DNA from 3 places in the Streptomyces sp. NPDC058758 genome. Region 2 is predicted to be linked to each of the others. Evidence: riboswitches for the same ligand, from Rfam matches in the RefSeq annotation. Region 2 holds a riboswitch; each other region holds the start of a gene.

Evidence for each region. Region 2 has a riboswitch for thiamine pyrophosphate ahead of ACFW6A_RS16280 (thiamine ABC transporter substrate-binding protein). Riboswitches for the same ligand answer to the same signal wherever they lie in the genome.
Region 1: it holds a riboswitch for thiamine pyrophosphate, as region 2 does, so the genes downstream of both, thiC (phosphomethylpyrimidine synthase ThiC) here and ACFW6A_RS16280 (thiamine ABC transporter substrate-binding protein) in region 2, are expected to answer to the same signal.
Region 3: it holds a riboswitch for thiamine pyrophosphate, as region 2 does, so the genes downstream of both, thiO (glycine oxidase ThiO) here and ACFW6A_RS16280 (thiamine ABC transporter substrate-binding protein) in region 2, are expected to answer to the same signal.

What each region holds. Positions count from the first base shown of each region.
Region 1 covers NZ_JBHYPS010000002.1:197,994-204,598, forward strand. The annotation lists gene ACFW6A_RS03750 (hypothetical protein) at 1-540, shown strand, start outside; gene thiC (phosphomethylpyrimidine synthase ThiC) at 670-2,457, opposite strand; TPP riboswitch at 2,452-2,602, opposite strand; gene ACFW6A_RS03760 (YibE/F family protein) at 2,674-4,086, shown strand; gene ACFW6A_RS03765 (SsgA family sporulation/cell division regulator) at 4,310-4,750, opposite strand; gene ACFW6A_RS03770 (helix-turn-helix domain-containing protein) at 4,889-5,659, opposite strand; gene ACFW6A_RS03775 (DUF5326 family protein) at 5,951-6,169, opposite strand; gene ACFW6A_RS03780 (cupin domain-containing protein) at 6,353-6,605, opposite strand, start outside.
Region 2 covers NZ_JBHYPS010000011.1:100,580-107,184, forward strand. The annotation lists gene ACFW6A_RS16270 (ABC transporter ATP-binding protein) at 1-676, opposite strand, end outside; gene ACFW6A_RS16275 (iron ABC transporter permease) at 676-2,289, opposite strand; gene ACFW6A_RS16280 (thiamine ABC transporter substrate-binding protein) at 2,328-3,413, opposite strand; TPP riboswitch at 3,485-3,594, opposite strand; gene rlmN (23S rRNA (adenine(2503)-C(2))-methyltransferase RlmN) at 3,624-4,736, opposite strand; gene ACFW6A_RS16290 (phosphatidate cytidylyltransferase) at 5,104-6,213, opposite strand; gene frr (ribosome recycling factor) at 6,213-6,605, opposite strand, start outside.
Region 3 covers NZ_JBHYPS010000001.1:319,325-325,929, forward strand. The annotation lists gene thiE (thiamine phosphate synthase) at 97-750, opposite strand; gene ACFW6A_RS01465 (Rv2175c family DNA-binding protein) at 825-1,190, opposite strand; gene ACFW6A_RS01470 (FAD-dependent oxidoreductase) at 1,289-2,512, opposite strand; TPP riboswitch at 2,596-2,709, shown strand; gene thiO (glycine oxidase ThiO) at 2,707-3,891, shown strand; gene thiS (sulfur carrier protein ThiS) at 3,888-4,088, shown strand; gene ACFW6A_RS01485 (thiazole synthase) at 4,094-4,888, shown strand; gene pknB (Stk1 family PASTA domain-containing Ser/Thr kinase) at 4,991-6,605, shown strand, end outside.

The sequences.
Region 1 (6,605 bases), on a different contig from region 2:
CCGGAACTCGCCGGTGCGGGCACGCGGCTGACGGCCGCCCAGCTCCGCGTGATGGCACTGAACGCGACGGCGCTGATCACCGCGGCGGCGGCGAGCGAGTACGAGCACTTCACCAAGGTGCGCGAAGAGCACCGCGCCGCCTCCAACCGCCCCCGGACCCCCGACCCAGACGAGTCACCGGGCGCCGTCGCGGTCCTCACCGTCCTCGTCCCGGTGCTCGCCGGCACGGCGGCCGCGATCTTCCTCCTGGTCGGCGCCGCGGTCCACCTGTTCGCCCCGGACGCCGCCCTCGGCGCCACCCTGCTCACCGCGGGCCTGATGTTCGGCGCCCTCGCCGCCGCCGGACTGCTCTGCGCCGGCGCCGGCCTCCTCCTGACGGCCCTCCGCAACAGCCCCGCCGAGTCCGGTGCCCCCGACGACGAACTCACCCGGGCCCGCGCCGACTGGCGTGAAGCCCTCCTGGAACGCGGTGTCATCCCCTTCCTCCAGGCCGCTCTCACCGCCACCACCGACCCCGGCCCCCCGCCCCCGCCCGTCTGACCCACCCCGACCCGGCCCCGACCCGCCCCGGGCACGGCCCCGGAGACGTCCCGGGCACGCCCCGGAGACACCCCGGCCCGCGATCCCCCCGTGGACCGCGGGCCGGGGCACGTCCCGTACGACCGGCGGCTACTCGGCCAGCGGCAGGTAGACCCGGTTGCCGGAGGCCGCGAACTCCGCCGACTTCTCGGCCATGCCGGCCTCGATCTCCTCCTTCTTCAGGTCACCGCCGTGCTCGCGGCGGATGTCCTGGGAGATCTTCATCGAGCAGAACTTCGGGCCGCACATCGAGCAGAAGTGAGCCGTCTTCGCGGGCTCCGCCGGCAGCGTCTCGTCGTGGAACTCGCGGGCGGTGTCCGGGTCGAGGGCCAGGTTGAACTGGTCCTCCCAGCGGAACTCGAAGCGCGCGTCGGAGAGCGCGTCGTCCCACTCCTGGGCGCCCGGGTGGCCCTTGGCGAGGTCCGCCGCGTGCGCCGCGATCTTGTACGTGATGACGCCGGTCTTCACGTCGTCGCGGTTCGGCAGACCCAGGTGCTCCTTGGGCGTGACGTAGCAGAGCATCGCCGTGCCCCACCAGGCGATCATCGCCGCGCCGATGCCGGAGGTGATGTGGTCGTACGCGGGCGCGACGTCCGTGGTCAACGGGCCGAGGGTGTAGAACGGCGCCTCCTCGCAGATCTCCTGCTGGAGGTCGATGTTCTCCTTGATCTTGTGCATCGGGACGTGGCCCGGGCCCTCGATCATCGTCTGCACGTTGTGCCGCTTGGCGATCGTGTTCAGCTCGCCGAGCGTGCGCAGCTCCGCGAACTGGGCGTCGTCGTTGGCGTCGGCGATCGAGCCGGGCCGCAGTCCGTCGCCGAGCGAGTAGGTGACGTCGTACGCGGCGAGGATCTCGCAGAGCTCCTCGAAGTGCGTGTAGAGGAAGTTCTCCTTGTGGTGCGCGAGGCACCAGGCCGCCATGATCGAGCCGCCGCGCGAGACGATGCCGGTCTTGCGGCGCGCGGTGAGCGGCACGTACGGCAGGAGCACGCCGGCGTGCACGGTCATGTAGTCCACGCCCTGCTCGGCCTGCTCGATGACCGTGTCCTTGTAGATCTCCCAGGTCAGCTCCTCGGCCTTGCCGTCGACCTTCTCCAGGGCCTGGTAGAGCGGCACGGTGCCGATCGGCACCGGGGAGTTGCGCAGCACCCACTCGCGGGTGGTGTGGATGTTGCGGCCGGTGGACAGGTCCATGACCGTGTCGGCGCCCCAGCGGGTCGCCCAGGTCATCTTCTCCACCTCCTCCTCGATGGAGGAGGTGACGGCGGAGTTGCCGATGTTGGCGTTGACCTTCACCAGGAACCGCTTGCCGATGATCATCGGCTCGATCTCGGGGTGGTTGACGTTGGCGGGCAGCACCGCGCGACCCGCCGCGATCTCCTCGCGGACGACCTCGGGGGAGACGTTCTCCCGGATCGCCACGTACTCCATCTCCGGGGTGACCTCCCCGCGGCGGGCGTACGCGAGCTGGGTCACGGCCTGCCCGGCGCGGCCGCGACGGGGCAGCCGCGGGCGGCCGGGGAAGACCGCGTCGAGGTTCTTCAGCCCGCCGCCGCGCGGCGAGGTGTGCTTGATGCCGTCGTCCTCGGGGCGGACCGGCCGGCCCGCGTACTCCTCGGTGTCGCCGCGCGCGATGATCCAGTTCTCGCGGAGCGGGAGCAGGCCCCGGCGGACGTCGGTGTCGACCGCGGGGTCGGTGTACGGACCGGACGTGTCGTACAGCGTCACGTCCTTGCCGTTGGTGAGGTGCACCTGGCGGACCGGCACCCGGAGGTCGGGGCGGGAGCCCTCGACGTACCCCTTGTGCCAGCCCGGCGTGCGCGCGCCGTTCGGGTCCTTCTGGTCGGAGGCAGGCGTGCGTGCGTCCTGAATGGTCATGAGACCGAATCTCCCTACGCCGGCATTACCCGGTAACAGGTTCGGCGGTCGGCGCAGCCTCCTCCCGTACGTACGTCAGTCAGTACGCGCGTACGGTGATCAGCGCCCTCTCAGCCCGGTGCTCCGAGCTCCCGCGTGTGCAAAGGTGTCACGAGGCTAGCGCCCTCCCTGGCGTGCTGAACAGTGGGCCCCCGCCGTTCTTGCGATGATCGGGCGGTGACTTCCTCGCAGCAGACCCCCGATCCGCACGGCCACGAGCACGGGCACGGGCACGGGCACGGCTCCGGCAACGGCGCTGCTCACGGCGCTGGTCACGGCCACGACCCGGGGCACGGTTCCAGGCACGGGCACAGCCACAGCCACAGCCACGGGCCCGCCGCACCCGTCTCCCGCCATCTGCGAAGAGTCATCGCGGCCGTCCTCATCCCCTTCGCCACCGCCGTGGTCGTCGGCCTCGTGGTGCTCTGGCCCGGCGGCACGCCGGCGCACGAGCGGACCGGCGTCGGCTTCGACCGGCAGACCGAGCAGGGCAAGGTCGTGGCGGTCGAGCAGGTGGACTGCAAGGACGTGAACGCCGCGCAGGTGCCGCCCACCGGCGACACCTCGACCCCGCAGGGCCGCGAGGCGGTCAACGGCCAGCAGGGGCAGTGCGAGAAGGCGACGATCGAGGTCACCAGCGGCCCGGACCAGGGGCGGCGGTTCACCGAGATCGTCCAGCCGGACGCGCCTCGCCAACTGGACGAGGGCCAGGGCGTGGTGGTCGCCTACGCCCCCGACGCACCGAAGGACCTGCAGTACTCGGTGACGGACGTGAACCGCAAGGTGCCGATGGCGGTCCTCGCCGGCATCTTCGCGCTCGCGGTCGTGCTCGTCGGACGGCTGCGGGGCGTGATGGCGCTGATCGCGCTCGCGGCGAGCTTCCTGGTGCTCACGCTCTTCATCCTGCCCGCGATCCTGGAGGGTTCGAACCCGCTGGTCGTGGCCGTGGTCGGGTCGAGCGCGATCATGCTGCTCGCGCTCTACATGTGTCACGGCCTCTCCGCGCGCACCTCGGTCGCCGTCCTCGGCACGCTGATCTCGCTGCTGCTGATCGGCCTGCTCGGTTCCTTCTTCATCGGCTGGGCCTCGCTCAGCGGCAACACCGACGACTACACCGGGCTGATCCACGGCCTCTACCCGGAGATCGACATGTCCGGCCTGCTGCTGGCCGGTGTGATCATCGGTTCGCTCGGTGTCCTCGACGACGTCACCGTGACCCAGACCTCGGCGGTCTGGGAACTCCACCAGGCCGACCCGGGCATGGGGCCGCGCGCGCTCTACCGGGCCGGCATCCGGATCGGCCGCGACCACATCGCCTCGGTGGTCAACACGCTGGTCCTGGCCTACGCCGGTGCCGCGCTTCCGCTGCTCCTGCTCTTCACCATCGCGCAGAGCAGCATGGGGACGGTGGCCAACAGCGAGCTGGTGGCGGAGGAGATCGTCCGGACCCTGGTCGGCTCGATCGGCCTGGTGGCCTCGGTGCCGGTCACGACGGCGCTCGCGGCACTGGTGGTGTCCGCCGACCGCCCGTCCGAGGAGACCGGCGTCCGGACGGCGGGCCGCGGCGGGCGGCGGCGCCGCGCGAAGTGACGGGCGCGCGGCGGCCGTACGGGACGCGGTCCCTGTCGGCGGCGACACCCGGGCGGGCCGTTCCGCGGCCGTACGCGGGCGGGGCGGTTCGGCGGCCGTGCGCGAGCGGGGCCTGACGGCAGCCGTACGCGGGCGGGGCCGGACGACGGCCGTGCGCGAGCGGGGCGGTTCGGGTCGGGCGTACGGGGCGGGCGCCGGCGTCAGCCGGACGGAGCGTGCGCGGTCAGGCGGGTCCGGCGCTCTCCTCGGCGAGGATCCGGCCGAGCGCGGCCTCCAGGCTGTCCTCGAAGTCGCCCAGTGTCTGCTCCTGACCGAGCGGGACGAGCTTGTCCGTGCGGTCGAGGAAGGCGACGAGCGGCGGGGCGCTGGCGCGGAAGAGGGCGCGGTCGCCGCCCACCTGGAGACGGATGGAGACGTCCGACAGGCCCTCGGGGTCGGTCGGGGCGATGTGGACGTCGCCGTCGCCGCTCGGGCGGTTGATCCCGTCGAGCAGCAGCTCTCGACCGAACGCCCAGGTCACGGGCGCGTCTCCGGGGAGGTGGAAGGTCATCCGCACCGCGTAGGGATCCCGGGTCTCGTATCGCAGTTCTACCGGGATCTTGAAGGAGAGCTCCTCGGAGACGAGGAAGCTCATCAGGACCTCGGCCTGAACCGACTCTCGCATCATGTACCCCGCAGTAGATGGAGCAGTTGTGTAAACACAGCTGCTGAAAGCTGTGACCGAAACGGCCAGGAATGATCCCCCGTGGCCCTCTTGACGCAATCGTGCTGTACGCGCTAGCGGATCACAAGGAGTGATTTTTCAGATACTGATAGAGAAGGCGAGCGAACTGAAGAGACTTCCGATCTCTTTGCGTAGCCGCTCGACTGCTGGGAGCAACCGTTCTTCCTGGTGAAGGGGGAGGGAAATGGCCAGAGTGGCGGCAGTGGAACCCGCTGTAATGGGGATCGCCGCACAGACCGTGCCGAGCGCATATTCCTGACGCTCCACCAGGGGCTCCATTCGCCCCAAACCGCCCAAACGATCCAAAAGCATCCGCCGGTTACGCACCGTGTACGGAGTGATGGCTTCCACCGGGTGGCGGTCAAGGTGGTCTTGACGAGATTTCAGATCCAGTTGGCTGAGCAGACACTGCCCGATCGCATGGGCGTGACCGGTCTCCCGGAAGTCCGCCCACTCCTCCACCGCGGGGGAGTTGGGGGTGTCCGCCACGGAGACCAGCTCGATCTCGCCGTCGCGGTAGAGCGCGAAGTAGACCGGCACACCGATCTCGTCCCGCCAGTGGGCAAGGGAGTCCTCGATCTTGATGCGACGATTCTGCACAGCCCCGCCGCCGGCCAACCTGGCGGCTGCCTCCCCCAGATAGAAGGCACCCTTCTCGCGGCGCAGATAGCCCTCGTGCGTCAGGGTGCGGAGGAGGTGGTACGTCGTGGGCAGCGGAAGGCCCGTCTCCCGGGCGAGCTGCTTGGCGGGGGCGCCGTCCTCGTGGGAGGCCACGGCCTCCAGAAGTCTCAGCGCCCGCTGCACCGAGCCGATCAGGGTCGGCGCAGCTGTCTGCGTAGCCGTGGCCAAAGGTCACCCCCAGGCGTGACAACGAATGCATGACTGCACCCGCTCGCGGGGGCCGCCCCCGCGCACCCGCCGGGCCTGGGACCTGGTACACCGATGGGGCCCGTGGAACGGACCCCTCAAGGGACGAGCGGGGAACCGCTGGTCTGCCGGAGATCTACGCCCGTAGCCCCCGACTCGGCGGAGATTTGCCACTCTAGTGGCTTGTCCTCACCCCCCACCCCGTTTCCACCAGCGCGTTCCCTCTGCCGGGCTAACGCCCGACAGAGGCCGAATACCGATGAGTAGCTTGTGCTACCAGTCGCGGTCCGACTTCGACGGCGTGCCGAACTTCCGTACGGCGTAGATGAGTCCGGCCACGAGCGCGACGAACAGCAGCACCTTGAACAGCAGGCCGACGACGAAGGCGAGGACGCTGGTGATGACCCCGCCGAAGACGAGCAGGACCAGGGCGGGTATCGCGATCCACTTCACCCACCACGGCAGCCCCGCGAGAATCTCCTGTACGGCCATGGCTCTCTCCTTCGCTCACGAAGCCCGTCCGGAACCCTCCGTCCCCGACACCTCAAGGCTAGGCGGGGAGCCCGTCCCGACGGGGCCCCGGAAGCCCGGGCTCTCCCCTGACCCGCCCCCTAGGGGAACCAGGGGATCCGGCCCCCGATAACCCGGACGAAAGACCGGAAGGCCCGGGGCCCGTCACGCCTCCGGCGGGGAGAAGACCACCAGGACCCGCAGGTCCTCGCTGATGTGGTGGAAGCGGTGCGGCACACCGGCCGGCACGTAGACCACGCTGCCCCGCGCCACCTGCGTCGTCTCCTCCCCGACGGTGATCGCCGCCCGCCCGGACACCACGAAGTACACCTCGTCCTGAGCGTGCGGCGACTGCGGGTCCAGCGCGCCCGCGTCGAGCGCGTACAGCCCCACCGACATGTTCCGTTCGCTCAGGAAC
Region 2 (6,605 bases):
CCGAGCCCGGCCGCTGCCACACCTCCACCGGCGTGCCCGACCGCACGATCCGGCCGTCCCGCATGACCACCACCCGGTCCGCGAGCGCGAACGCCTCCCCCTGGTCGTGGGTGACGGCCAGGACCGTCGTCCCGAGCCGCCCGAACAGCTCCCGCAGCTCCACCACGAGCCGCTCCCGCAGCCCCCGGTCCAGCTGCCCCAGGGGCTCGTCCAGCATCAGCAGCCGGGGCCGGGGGGCCAGCGCCCTCGCCAGCGCCACCCGCTGCTGCTCGCCGCCGGACAGCGAGGCCACCGCCCGCCGGCCCGCGCCCGGCAGTCCGACCAGGTCGAGCAGCGCCTCGACCCGCGCGCCCCGCTCGCCCTTCGGCACGCCGTGCATCCGCGGTCCGAAGGCCACGTTCCCGGCGACGTCCTGCTGCGGGAAGAGCTGGTGGTCCTGGAACATCAGGCCCACCCCGCGCCGGTGCACCGGCACCCCCGCCTGGTCGGCGCCGGCCAGCAGCACCCGGCCGGCGTCCAGCGCCTGGAGCCCGGCGACGGCCCGCAGCAGCGTCGACTTGCCGGAGCCGCTCGGCCCCAGCACGCACACGATCTCGTGCTCGGCGACCGACAGGTCCACCGCGTCGAGGACCGGCCGCGCCCCGAACCGTACGGTCGCTCCCTCAAGGGTCAGCATCAGAACTCCCCGGTGGTCCGGTCGGTCCGCAGCCGTTCGAGCAGCAGCAGGGACACCGCGCACACCACCATCAGAATCGTCGACAGGGCCATCGCCTGCCCGTAGTTGAGCTCGCCCGGCCGGCCCAGCAGCCGCGCCACCGCCACCGGCAGCGTCGGGTTGTCGGGCCGGGCGATGAAGACCGTCGCGCCGAACTCGCCCAGCGACACCGCGAAGGCGAACCCGGCCGCGATCAGCAGCGCCCGCCGCACCAGCGGCAGGTCCACCTCCCGCCAGGCCCGCCACGGCGACGCGCCGAGCACCGCCGCCGCCTCCCGCAGCCGCTGGTCCACCGCCCGCAGCACCGGCAGCATCGTGCGTACGACGAAGGGCACGCCGACCAGCGCCTGCGCGAGCGGTACGAGGATCCAGCTGGCCCGCAGGTCGAACGGCGGCTCGTCCAGCGTGATCAGGAAGCCGAAGCCGACCGTCACCGCCGAGACCCCGAGCGGCAGCATCAGCAGCGCGTCGAAGCCCCGCACCAGGCGTCCGGCCCGCCGGGTCAGCGCCGCCGCCGCGAGCCCGCCGACGACCACCGCGATCGCCGTGGCCGCGACCGCGTACCGCAGCGAGTTCCCGACCGCCGCCAGCGGCGGCACCAGGAACGTCCCGGCCTCGTCGAGCGAGCCGAGCGCCCGGTAGTAGCGCAGCCCGTACCCCTCCGGCGTGGCGAAGGAACGCTCCACGAGCACGCCCAGCGGCAGCAGGATCAGCACCGCCACCGAGGCCAGCACCCCGCCGAGCAGCGCCCACTGGCCGAAGCCGCGCGGCCGGCGCGCGGTCAGCTCCGGGGGGACCAGCCGCAGCGCCGTCTCGCGCCGCCGCACCGTCCGGGCGTGCACCGCGAGGATCGCGCCGACCGCCGCGAACTGCACGAGCGTCAGCACGGCCGCCGTCCGCAGGTCGAGCAGCCGGGCCGTCTGCCGGTAGATCTCCGCCTCCAGCGTCGTGTACGCGTCCCCGCCGAGGATCTGCACGACGCCGAACGACGTGAACGTGAACAGGAAGACCATCAGCGCCGCCGCCGACACCGCGGGCACCAGGGCGGGCAGCGTCACCGCCCGCCACGCCCGCCACCGGGACGCGCCGAGCACCCGGGCCGCCTCCTCCTGGCGCGGGTCGAGCTGCGCCCACAGCCCGCCGACGGTCCGGACGACGACCGCGTAGTTGAAGAAGACGTGCGCGAGGAGGATCGCCCACACGGAGGTGTCGAGCCGCAGCCCCCACAGCGCGTCGGTGAAGCCGCCCCGGCCCACCAGGGCCAGGAAGGCGGTGCCGACCAGCACCGTGGGCAGCACGAACGGCACGGTCACGACCGCCCGCAGCGCCCCCTTGCCGGGGAAGTCGAAGCGGGCGAAGACGTACGCCCCCGGCAGCGCCACCAGCAGCGTGAGCCCGGTGGAGGCGGCCGCCTGCCAGACGGTGAAGCCGAGCACGTCGAGGATGTCGGAGCGGCCCAGCATCCTCCCGATCGCGCCGGGGTCCCAGGCGCCGTCGGGCCGCAGCCCGCGCTCGACGATCGACACGACGGGCCAGGCGAAGAAGAACGCGAAGAACGCGACGGGCAGGGCCATCAGGCCCAGCCGCGCCGCGCTCCCCTTCACGTCGCGCCTCACTTGAGGAGCGACGACCACTGCTGGATCCACGCCTCGCGCTTCTCGGCGATCCTCTCCGGCTCCATCGTCTCCGGCTTCCCGACGACCACGCCGTGCTTCGTGAACAGCTCCGGCAGGGTCGCGTCCTTCGCCACCGGGTTCACGAACATCTGGAGCGGCATGTCGTCCTGGAACGTCTTCGAGAGCAGGAAGTCGATCAGCGCCCTGCCGCCCTCGGGGTTCTTCGCCCCGTCCAGCAGGCCCGCGAACTCGATCTGCCGGAAGCAGGTGCCGGTGGACACCCCGGTGGGGGCCTCCTTCGGCTGCGGCTCGGCGTACAGCACCTCGACCGGCGGGCTGGAGGCGTAGGAGACGACCAGCGGGCGGTCGCCCTTGGCCTCCTTGCCGCCGGCCGAGCCGGAGAACTCCTGGTTGTAGGCGAGCTCCCAGCTGTCGACGGTCTTCACGCCGTTCGCCTTCAGCTTCGACCAGTACTCCTGCCAGCCCGCGTCGCCGTACTTCGCGACGGTGCCGAGGAGGAAGCCGAGGCCCGGGGAGGACCGCTCGGGGTTCTCCACCACGAGGAGGTCCTTGTACTCGGGCTTCGCCAGGTCGTCGAAGGTCTGCGGCGGCGCCAGCTTCCTGTCCGCGAAGTACTTCTTGTCGTAGTTGACGCAGATGTCGCCGGTGTCGATCGGGGTGACCCGCTTGTCGAGCTTGAGGGCGTCCGGGACCCGGTCCAGGCCCTTCGCCTCGTACGTCACGAAGATGCCGTTGTCGACGGCGCGGGAGAGCAGGGTGTTGTCGACGCCGAAGAAGACGTCGCCCTGCGGGGAGCCCTTGGTCAGGATCTCCTTGTTGACGGCCTCGCCCGCGTCGCCGGCCTTCAGCACCTTCACGGTGAAGCCGGTCTGCTTCGTGAACTCCGCCAGCACCTCCTTCGAGGCGTTGAAGGAGTCGTGGCTCACGAGGGTCACGGTCTTCGGCGCGGGCTCGCCGGACTTGCCCGCGGCCTCGCGGGCGTCCTCCGTGGAGCAGGCGGCGAGGCCGGTGACGCCGAGCGCCGCGGCCAGCGCGACGGCGGCGGCCTTCCTGGTGTTCATGTGTTGTCCTCCTGGGTGGGACCAGAAGGAGACGCGGCCCCGCCCACCCGGAGGTGGGCAGGGCGCAACAGCTCGAGTTACGACCGAACTTCCTACCCAGAATGACCTGGGCGAGGTTCAGAGGGTCTGCGGTCTACGGTTACCGCACTCTCAGCGCTGTGGCGCTCCCCTGTCGGAATATGCAGGTGTGTTCGAGCACAGGGTACAAGGTCAGCGTTCGGAGGCCGCCAGCTGTCCACAGGCGCCGTCGATCTCCTGGCCGCGGGTGTCGCGGACGGTCACCGGCACGCCGTGCCGGGCGATCGCGTCGACGAACGCCTTCTCGTCCTCCGGGCGGGAGGCGGTCCACTTCGAGCCCGGCGTCGGGTTCAGCGGGATCAGGTTGACGTGCACGCGCTTGCCCTTGAGCAGCTTGCCGAGCAGGTCGCCGCGCCACGCCTGGTCGTTGATGTCCCGGATGAGGGCGTACTCGATGGAGATCCGGCGACCGGACTTCTCCGCGTACTCCCAGGCGGCGTCCAGCACCTCCCGCACCTTCCAGCGGGTGTTCACCGGCACCAGGGTGTCGCGCAGCTCGTCGTCGGGGGCGTGCAGGGAGACGGCGAGGCGGCACTTGAAGCCCTCGTCGGCGAAGCGCAGCATCGCCGGGACGAGCCCGACGGTGGAGACGGTGATCCCGCGCTGCGACAGGCCGAGGCCGTCGGGCTCGGGGTCGGTGAGCCGGCGGATGGCGCCGACGACCCGCTTGTAGTTGGCGAGCGGCTCGCCCATGCCCATGAAGACGATGTTCGACAGCCGCGCGGGCCCGCCGGGGACCTCGCCGTCGCGGAGCGCGCGCATGCCGTCGACGATCTGGTGCACGATCTCGGCGGTCGACAGGTTCCGGTCGAGTCCGGCCTGGCCGGTCGCGCAGAACGGGCAGTTCATGCCGCAGCCGGCCTGCGAGGAGATGCACATCGTCACCCGGTCCGGGTAGCGCATCAGGACGGACTCGACGAGCGTGCCGTCGTGCAGCCGCCACAGGGTCTTGCGGGTGGTGTCGTCGTCGCAGGAGATGTGCCGCACCACCGACATCAGGTCGGGCAGCAGTTCCCCGGCCAGCTTCTCCCGCGAGGCGGCCGGGATGTCCGTCCACTCGGCGGGGTCGTGCGCGTAGCGCGCGAAGTAGTGCGTCGACAGCTGCTTGGCGCGGAAGGGCTTCTCGCCGATCGCGGCGACGGCCTCCTTCCGCTCGGCGGGCGAGAGGTCGGCAAGGTGCCGCGGCGGCTTCTTGGCTCCGCGCGGGGCGACGAAAGTGAGTTCTCCGGGGGCCGGACGAGCCACGGCGGCGTCTCTCCTCAAACAGGCACGAGGTCGGAACGTCCCGCGACGGCGGGGGCACGGCACTGCGGTGCCGGAGCGACCTCACTGGACCCGTCCCCGCGGTGGCGAGGACGACGAAAGGGCCCGGGACACACGCCCCGAGCCCTTCCAGAGTACCCGCTGCCCGTCAACCCGCTCCGCCGAAGAGCGCGAGCGGCAGCCCCCGCCCGGTCAGCCCGTGCCGACGAACAGCGCCAGCAGCAGCCACACCACCGGCGCGGTCGGCAGGAGCGAGTCGAGCCGGTCCATGCTGTGTCGATGTGCGGCTCCGCCGCGTGGCGCCGTGGCCGGGCAGCCGACCCCGACGAACAGGCCCCGCCCGGCCCGGTCAGCCCGTGCCGACGAACAGCGCCAGCAGCAGCCACACCACCGGCGCGGTCGGCAGGAGCGAGTCGAGCCGGTCCATGATGCCGCCGTGACCGGGGAGGAGCGTGCCCATGTCCTTGATGCCGAGGTCCCGCTTGATCATCGACTCGCCGAGGTCGCCGAGCGTCGCGCTCGCCGCCACCGCCAGGCCGAGGAGCAGGCCCTGCCACCAGGTGCCGTCGTCGATCAGGAACTGCATGCACAGCGCGCCGGCCGCCATCGCGAAGGCCACCGCGCCGAGCAGGCCCTCGCGGGTCTTGCCGGGGCTGATCCGCGGCGCCAGCTTGTGCTTGCCGAAGCGCCAGCCCACCGCGTACGCCCCGGTGTCGCTGACCACCGTGAGCAGCAGGAAGGTCAGCACCCGCCACGGTCCGTCGTCGGCGGTGAGCAGCATCGCCACGAAGGTCGCCAGGAACGGCACGTAGAACGCGGCGAAGACGCCCGCCGTGACGTCCTTCAGGTACCCCTCGGGGGGTTCCGTCATCCGCCAGACGAGCACCGCGAGCGCGGTCAGGGCCATCGCGACCCAGGCGCCCTCGGGGCCCCGCACGTATCCGGCGACGACCATCGCGGCCCCGCCGACCGCGAGCGGCACCAGTGGCGCCCTGATCGCCTTGCGCTCCTGGAGCCGGGAGGTCAGCTCCCACAGGCCGACGACCACGGCCACCGCCACCACGCCGACGAACGCCGGCTTCCAGATGAACAGCGACGCGATGATCACGGCCCCGAGACCGACGCCGACCCCTATGGCCGCGCCCAGGTCCCGGCCCGCGCTCTTCTTCTGCCGCGGCGCGGGGGCCGCGGGCGGCGGAGGAGGCGGGACGGGGCTGGGCATGGGCTCCTGCGGGTGCTCGTGCGGGGTCTCGTCACGGAACAGGGGACCGCTCGGGTGAGCGGCCCCCCGTCCGTGTCCGTCCTGGAATCCGCCGGCGGGTACGTCGGGCACGATGGGCATGGGGCGAGTCTGCGCCGCCTGGTGCCGATCGTGGGCGGGACCCGCCGGGGCAGGCCCCTGGTCGGGTCCGCCGAGACCTGAACCGGCCGCCGGCGCCCCCCAGGATGAGTCGTTCATCAGACCTCGAGGAGCTCGGCTTCCTTGTGCTTCAGCAGCTCGTCCACCTGCGCGACGTACTTCGCGGTGGTGTCGTCGAGCTCCTTCTCCGCGCGGCGGCCCTCGTCCTCGCCGACCTCGCCGTCCTTGACGAGCTTGTCGATGGTCTCCTTGGCCTTGCGCCGCACGGAGCGGATCGAGATCTTGGAGTCCTCGGCCTTGCCCTTGGCGACCTTGATGTAGTCCCGGCGGCGCTCCTCGGTCAGCTCCGGGAAGGTCACGCGGATGATGTTGCCGTCGTTGCTCGGGTTGACGCCGAGGTCCGAGTCGCGGATGGCCTGCTCGATGTTGCGCAGGGCGCTCTTGTCGAACGGGGTCACCACGGCCATGCGCGGCTCCGGCACCGAGAACGA
Region 3 (6,605 bases), on a different contig from region 2:
GGGAAGCGCGGAAACCGCGTCCGAGTACTGGACACCTTTTCGGACACCGGTACGAGACGGAACAGGCCCCTCCGGGCCGGTCGGACCCCTGGCCGGTCAGGCTCCGGCCCGCTCCCGGACGCGCTTGGCGAGAGAGGCGGCGGCCGCGGCCGGGTCGTCGGCCTCGGTGAGCGCGCGGACCACGACGACGCGGCGGGCGCCGGCGTCCAGCACCTCGTCCAGGTTGGTCTCGTCGATGCCGCCGATGGCGAACCAGGGGCGGTCCTGGGCGAGGCCCGCCGCGTACCGCACCAGGCCGAGGCCGGGGGCGTACCGGCCGGGCTTGGTGGGGGTGGGCCAGCAGGGGCCGGTGCAGAAGTAGTCGACGCCGGGCTCGGCGGCGGCCGCGGCCACCTCGGCCTCGGCGTGGCAGGAGCGGCCGATCAGCACCTCGTCGCCGAGGATCGCGCGGGCGGCGGGGACGGGCAGGTCGCCCTGGCCGAGGTGGAGGACGTCGGAGCCGATGGCGTGGGCGACGTCGGCCCGGTCGTTCACGGCGAGGAGCTTGCCGTGGCGGCGGCAGGCGTCGGCGAGGACGGCGAGGTGCTCCAGCTCCTCGCCGGCCTCCATGCCCTTGTCGCGGAGCTGCACGACGTCCACGCCGGAGGAGAGCACGGCGTCGAGGAAGGCGGGCAGGTCGCCCTGGCGCTTCCGGGCGTCGGTGCACAGGTAGAGCCGGGCGTCGGCGAGCCGCTCGCGAGGCGTGGGCATGGTGGGTTCCCCCCGTCGGGTGGCGCCGGTGCCGCGGCGCGGGGCCGCGGCACCGGCGGTGGTGGTCCGGTGGTTCAGAGGGCGAGCGCCTGCGCCCGGCGCTTCACCTCCGTGCCGCGATTCTCGCCGAGGGCCTGCGCGGGGGTGCCGGGCAGGGTCGGGTCCGCGGTGAAGAGCCACTCCAGCATCTCCTCGTCGGAGAAGCCGTCGTCCCGCAGGAGCGTCAGGGTGCCGGCGAGGCCCTTGACGACCTTGTCGTCCTGGATGAAGGCGGCGGGTACCTGGAGGGCGTTGTTCTCGCCGCGGCGCACGGCGATCAGCTGGCCCTCCTTCACCAGCTGCCGCACCCGCGTCACCTCGACGCCGAGCATCTCCGCGATGTCGGGGAGGTAGAGCCAGGCGGGGACGAGAGCATCGATGTTTGCGTCAATCTCGGTCACGGGACAAGCCTGCCATCCGGGACCGGCGGCCGGTAGTCGGGCCCGCCCCGCCCGCCTCCGTACGGGGCGCCGCCGGCCCCCGGACGGGCGGAGCGGCGCTACAGGGCCGCCGACTTCAGCGGGACGGACGGGTCGGCGGCGCGCTCGGGGTCGAGGGGGGTGCCGGCCTCGATGAGCCTGCGCCCCTGGGCGAGGTCGCGGGGGCGGCCGACGGCGAGCAGCGCGACCGGCACCCCGCCGCGCAGCCAGAGCACCGACCAGGAGGCGCCGGACGCGTCGCCGCGCCGCACCAGCGCGTCGGCGCCCGCGTGGTGGCCGGCGTACTGGACGAAGCGGCCGAACTGCTCGGACCAGAAGTACGGGACGGGGTCGTACGGCTCCGGGGCGGTGCCGTCGGCGCCGGTGATGTCGGCGGCGACCGTGCGGGGGCCCTGGAGGGCGTTGTCCCAGTGGTGGACGAGGAGCCGCTCGCCGTAGCGGGCCGAGGGGAAGGAGGCGCAGTCGCCGACCGCGTACACGTCGGGCAGGGAGGTGCGCAGCCGGTCGTCGGCGGTGACGGCGCCGCTCGGGTCGAGGGCGATGCCGGAGCCGGCGAGCCAGTCGGTGGCGGGGCGGGCGCCGATGCCGACGACGACGGCGCCGGCGGGCAGTTCGCGGCCGTCGGCGAGGACGACGGTGCCGGGCCGGACGGTCTCCACGCGCGCGTGGGTGAGGAGTTCGGCGCCGCTCTCGGCGTACCAGCCGGCCATGGCGGTGGTGACCTCGTCGGGCAGGGCGCCGGCCAGCGGGAGGGCGGCGGCCTCGACGACGGTGACGGCGCAGCCGGCCTCGCGGGCGGCGGTGGCGAACTCGGCGCCGATCCAGCCGGCGCCGACCACGACGACGGGGCCGCCGCCGGCCAGGACGGGGCCGAGGCGGACGGCGTCGTCGAGGGTGCGCAGCAGGTGGACGCCGGGGACGCCCTCGGTGCCGGGGAGGGTGAGCGGGTGGGCGCCGGTGGCGAGGACGAGGACGTCGTACGGGAAGCGCCCCTCCTCGGTGACGAGCTCGCGTGCGGCGGGGCGCAGGCCCGTGACGTCGAGGCCGAGGCGGAGGTCGACGCCGAGGGACTCGAAGTCGACGTCGAAGGCGGAGTGCTCGGCCTTGCCGAGGAGGACGGCCTTGGAGAGCGGGGGACGGTCGTAGGGCTGGTGGGGTTCGGCGCCGATGAGGGTGACGGGGCCCTCGAAGCCCTGCTCGCGCAGGGCGACGGCGGTCTGGACGCCCGCCATGCCCGCGCCGACGATCACGACGTGCCGCTGGGTCTGCTTCTGCTCGCTCACCCGTCCACCTTACGCATCTGACGAATCGTCAGGAAGGGAGGTCCCCTGCGGCGCTCCGCCGGCGGGGGCTAGGGTGGCGGGCACACACCACTCGCGGGAGCCCGGACGCACCGGGCTGAGAGGGAGGCTGGCCGGCCTCCGACCGTACGAACCTGATCCGGGTCATGCCGGCGAAGGGAGGGGCGGGAACGCCCATGCGTTCTTCCGAAAGCACCGACACCAGCTCCGACGTCCTCGTGGTCGGCGGCGGCGTCATCGGCCTGGTCACGGCCTGGCGGGCGGCCCTGCGCGGGCTGACCGTCGCGGTCGTCGACCCCGGGCCGGGGGGCGGCGCCGCGCGCGCCGCGGCCGGCATGCTCGCCGCGGTCACCGAACTGCACTACGGCGAGGAGACCCTGCTCGGGCTCAACCTCGCCTCCGCCGCGCGCTACCCGGCCTTCGTCGCCGAGCTGGAGGAGGCCGCCGGCCTCGATGTCGGCTACCGCGACTGCGGCACCCTCGCGGTGGCGCTCGACGCCGACGACCGCGCCCACCTGCGCGAACTGCACGCCCTCCAGGCCCGCTGCGGGCTCGCCTCCACCTGGCTGTCCGGCCGCGAGTGCCGCCGCCTGGAGCCCATGCTGGCGCCCGGGGTGCGCGGCGGGCTCCGGGTGGACGGCGACCACCAGGTCGACCCGCGCCGGCTGGCCGCCGCGCTGCTCACCGCCTGCGAGCGGGCCGGGGTGGTCTTCCACCGGGCCCTCGCGGAGCGGCTCGTGGTGACCGGCGACCGGGCGCGCGGCGTCGTCCTCGGCGACGGCACCGAGCTGTCCGCCGGGCAGACCGTCCTCGCCGCCGGCAGTCTCAGCGGCCGGCTGGCGGGCGTGCCCCCGGCGGTCCTGCCGCCGGTCCGCCCGGTGAAGGGCCAGGTCCTGCGGCTGCGGATCCCCGCCCCGTACGCCCCCTTCCTCTCCCGCACCGTCCGGGCCGTGGTCCGGGGCAGCCACGTCTACCTGGTGCCGCGCGAGAACGGCGAGCTGGTCGTCGGCGCCACCAGCGAGGAGCTGGGCTGGGACACCACGGTGACCGCGGGCGGGGTGTACGAGCTGCTGCGCGACGCCCACGAACTGGTACCCGGCCTCACCGAGCTGCCGCTCACCGAGACCCTGGCCGGGCTGCGCCCCGGCTCCCCCGACAACGCGCCGCTGCTCGGCCCGAGCGCCCTGCCCGGTCTCCACCTGGCCACCGGCCACTACCGCAACGGGATCCTCCTCACCCCCGTCACCGGCGACGTCATGGCGGAGGCGCTGACCACCGGCGCCCTCCCCGACGAGGCGCGCCCCTTCTCCCCCCGCCGTTTCCCCACCGCTCTGCCCGTACGTCAGGAGCAGCCCGCATGAACGTGTCCGTGAACGGCGAGCCGCGCGCGCTCGCCGCCCCCGTCTCCCTGGCCTCCCTGGTCGCCGAGCTCACCGCCGCCCCCGCCGGGGTCGCCGCCGCCGTCAACGAGACGGTGGTGCCGCGCGGCGAGTGGGCGGCGACGCTGCTCGCCGACGGCGACCGGGTCGAGGTGCTGACCGCGGTGCAGGGGGGCTGAGCGCGATGTCCGACGACGCCTTCGTCCTCGGCGGTACGGAGTTCTCCTCCCGGCTCATCATGGGCACCGGCGGCGCCCCCAGCCTGGACGTCCTGGAGCGCTCCCTGGCGGCCAGCGGCACCGAGCTGACCACCGTCGCCATGCGCCGCCTCGACCCGACCGTGCAGGGGTCGGTCCTCTCCGTCCTGGACCGGCTCGGCATCCGCGTGCTGCCGAACACGGCGGGCTGCCACACGGCGGGCGAGGCCGTCCTCACCGCCCGGCTCGCCCGGGAGGCGCTGGGCACCGACTGGGTCAAGCTGGAGGTGGTGGCGGACGAGCGGACCCTCCTCCCGGACGGGGTGGAGCTCCTCGACGCCGCCGAGACCCTGGTGGACGACGGCTTCACCGTCCTGCCCTACACCAACGACGACCCGGTCCTGGCCCGGAAGCTGGAGGACGTCGGCTGCGCGGCGATCATGCCGCTCGGCTCCCCCATCGGCTCCGGCCTCGGCATCCGCAACCCGCACAACTTCGAGCTGATCGTGGAGCGGGCCGGCGTCCCGGTGATCCTCGACGCCGGCGCGGGCACCGCCTCGGACGCGGCGCTCGCGATGGAGCTGGGGTGCGCGGCGGTGATGCTCGCCTCGGCGGTGACCCGCGCGCAGGAGCCGGTCCTGATGGCCTCGGCGATGCGCCACGCGGTCGAGGCCGGGCGGCTGGCCCGCCGCGCGGGCCGCATCCCCCGCCGCCACTTCGCGGAGGCGTCCTCCCCCGTGGAGGGCCGCGCCCGCCTCGACCCGGAGCGCCCCGCGTTCTGACCCCCTCCCGCCGGGGCCGGGGTGCGCGGGGTACGTCACAAGCGTGCTGCGGTCGGCCCCGGGGGGCGGGCCGCGTCCGCCCCGGCTCGTAGACTCGACGCCGTGGACACGACCCTTCAGGACCCCCTCGTCGGGCGGCTGCTCGACGGCCGCTACCGCGTCGACGCGCGCATCGCCGTCGGCGGGATGGCCACGGTCTACCGGGCCGTGGACACCCGCCTCGACCGCGTCCTCGCGCTCAAGGTGATGCACCCCGCCCTGGCGGCCGACGCCGTCTTCGTCGAGCGGTTCATCCGCGAGGCGAAGTCCGTCGCCCGCCTCGCGCACCCGAACGTGGTCGCCGTCTTCGACCAGGGCGCCGAGGGCGCGTACGTCTACCTGGCGATGGAGTACGTCTCCGGCTGCACCCTGCGGGACGTGCTCCGCGAGCGCGGCGCCCTCCAGCCCCGCGCCGCCCTGGACATCCTGGAGCCGGTGCTGGCCGCGCTCGGCGCCGCGCACCGGGCCGGGTTCGTGCACCGGGACATGAAGCCGGAGAACGTGCTGATAGGGGACGACGGCCGGGTCAAGGTCGCCGACTTCGGGCTCGTCCGGTCCGTCAACTCGGCGACCGCCACCACCGGAGCGGTCCTCGGCACCGTCTCGTACCTCGCCCCCGAGCAGATCGAGCACGGCACCGCCGACACCCGCGCCGACGTGTACGCCTGCGGCGTCGTGCTGTACGAGATGCTGACGGGCGCCAAGCCCCACTCGGGCGACACCCCGGCCCAGGTGCTCTACCAGCACCTGAACACCGACGTGCCGGCCCCGTCCGCCGCCGTCCCCGGCCTGCCGCTGGAGCTGGACGAGCTGGTCGCCTCCGCGACCGCCCGCAATCCCGAGGTCCGCCCGCACGACGCCGTGGCCCTGCTCGCCCAGGCCCGGGAGGCGCGGGCGGCGCTCACCGACGCGCAGCTGGACGCGGTGCCGCCCCGGGCGCGCGCCGAGCAGCGGGACACCGGCGAGGACCGCACCAGCGTGATCGCCCGCCCCGTGCCCGCGGCGGAGGCCGCCGACCCGCACGAGGTGCGGCACACCAGCCGCCTCTCGGCCCCCGAGCCCCCGCCGCCCGGCGGGCGCCGCCGCACCCTCCGCCGGCCGGCCCCGCGCGGCCCGCTCCTGATCGTCCTCGGCGTCCTGCTCGCCCTGGGCATCGGCGGCGGCGTCTGGTACATCAACGCCGGCCAGTTCACCCGGGTCCCCGCCGTCCTCGGCCAGACCGAGGAGGCGGCCGCCGGGCGGCTGGCCGACGCCGGCCTGGAGCTGGGCACGACGAAGCGCGCCTTCAGCGAGGTGTACGAGCGCGGCACCGTGATGGCCGTCGACCCGGCGCCCGGCGAGCGGGTCCGCAGCCACGCCACCGTCACCCTCACCCTCTCCCGCGGCCCGGAGATCGTGAAGGTCCCCAACCTGCGGAACAAGCCGCTCGCCGAGGCCAAGCGGATCCTCACCGAGCAGGGCCTCGCCCCCGGCGTCGTCTCCACCGCCTTCAGCACGACCGTCGCCCAGGGCGCCGTGATCGGCTCCGACCCGGAGCCGGGCACCGAGCGGGCCCCGGACTCGGCCGTCGCCCTCGTGGTCAGCAAGGGCGCCCCGGTCGACGTCCCCGACGTGACCGGCGAGACCGTCGCCGACGCCACCGCCGCCCTCCAGGAGGCCGGGCTCAAGGTCACCGTCG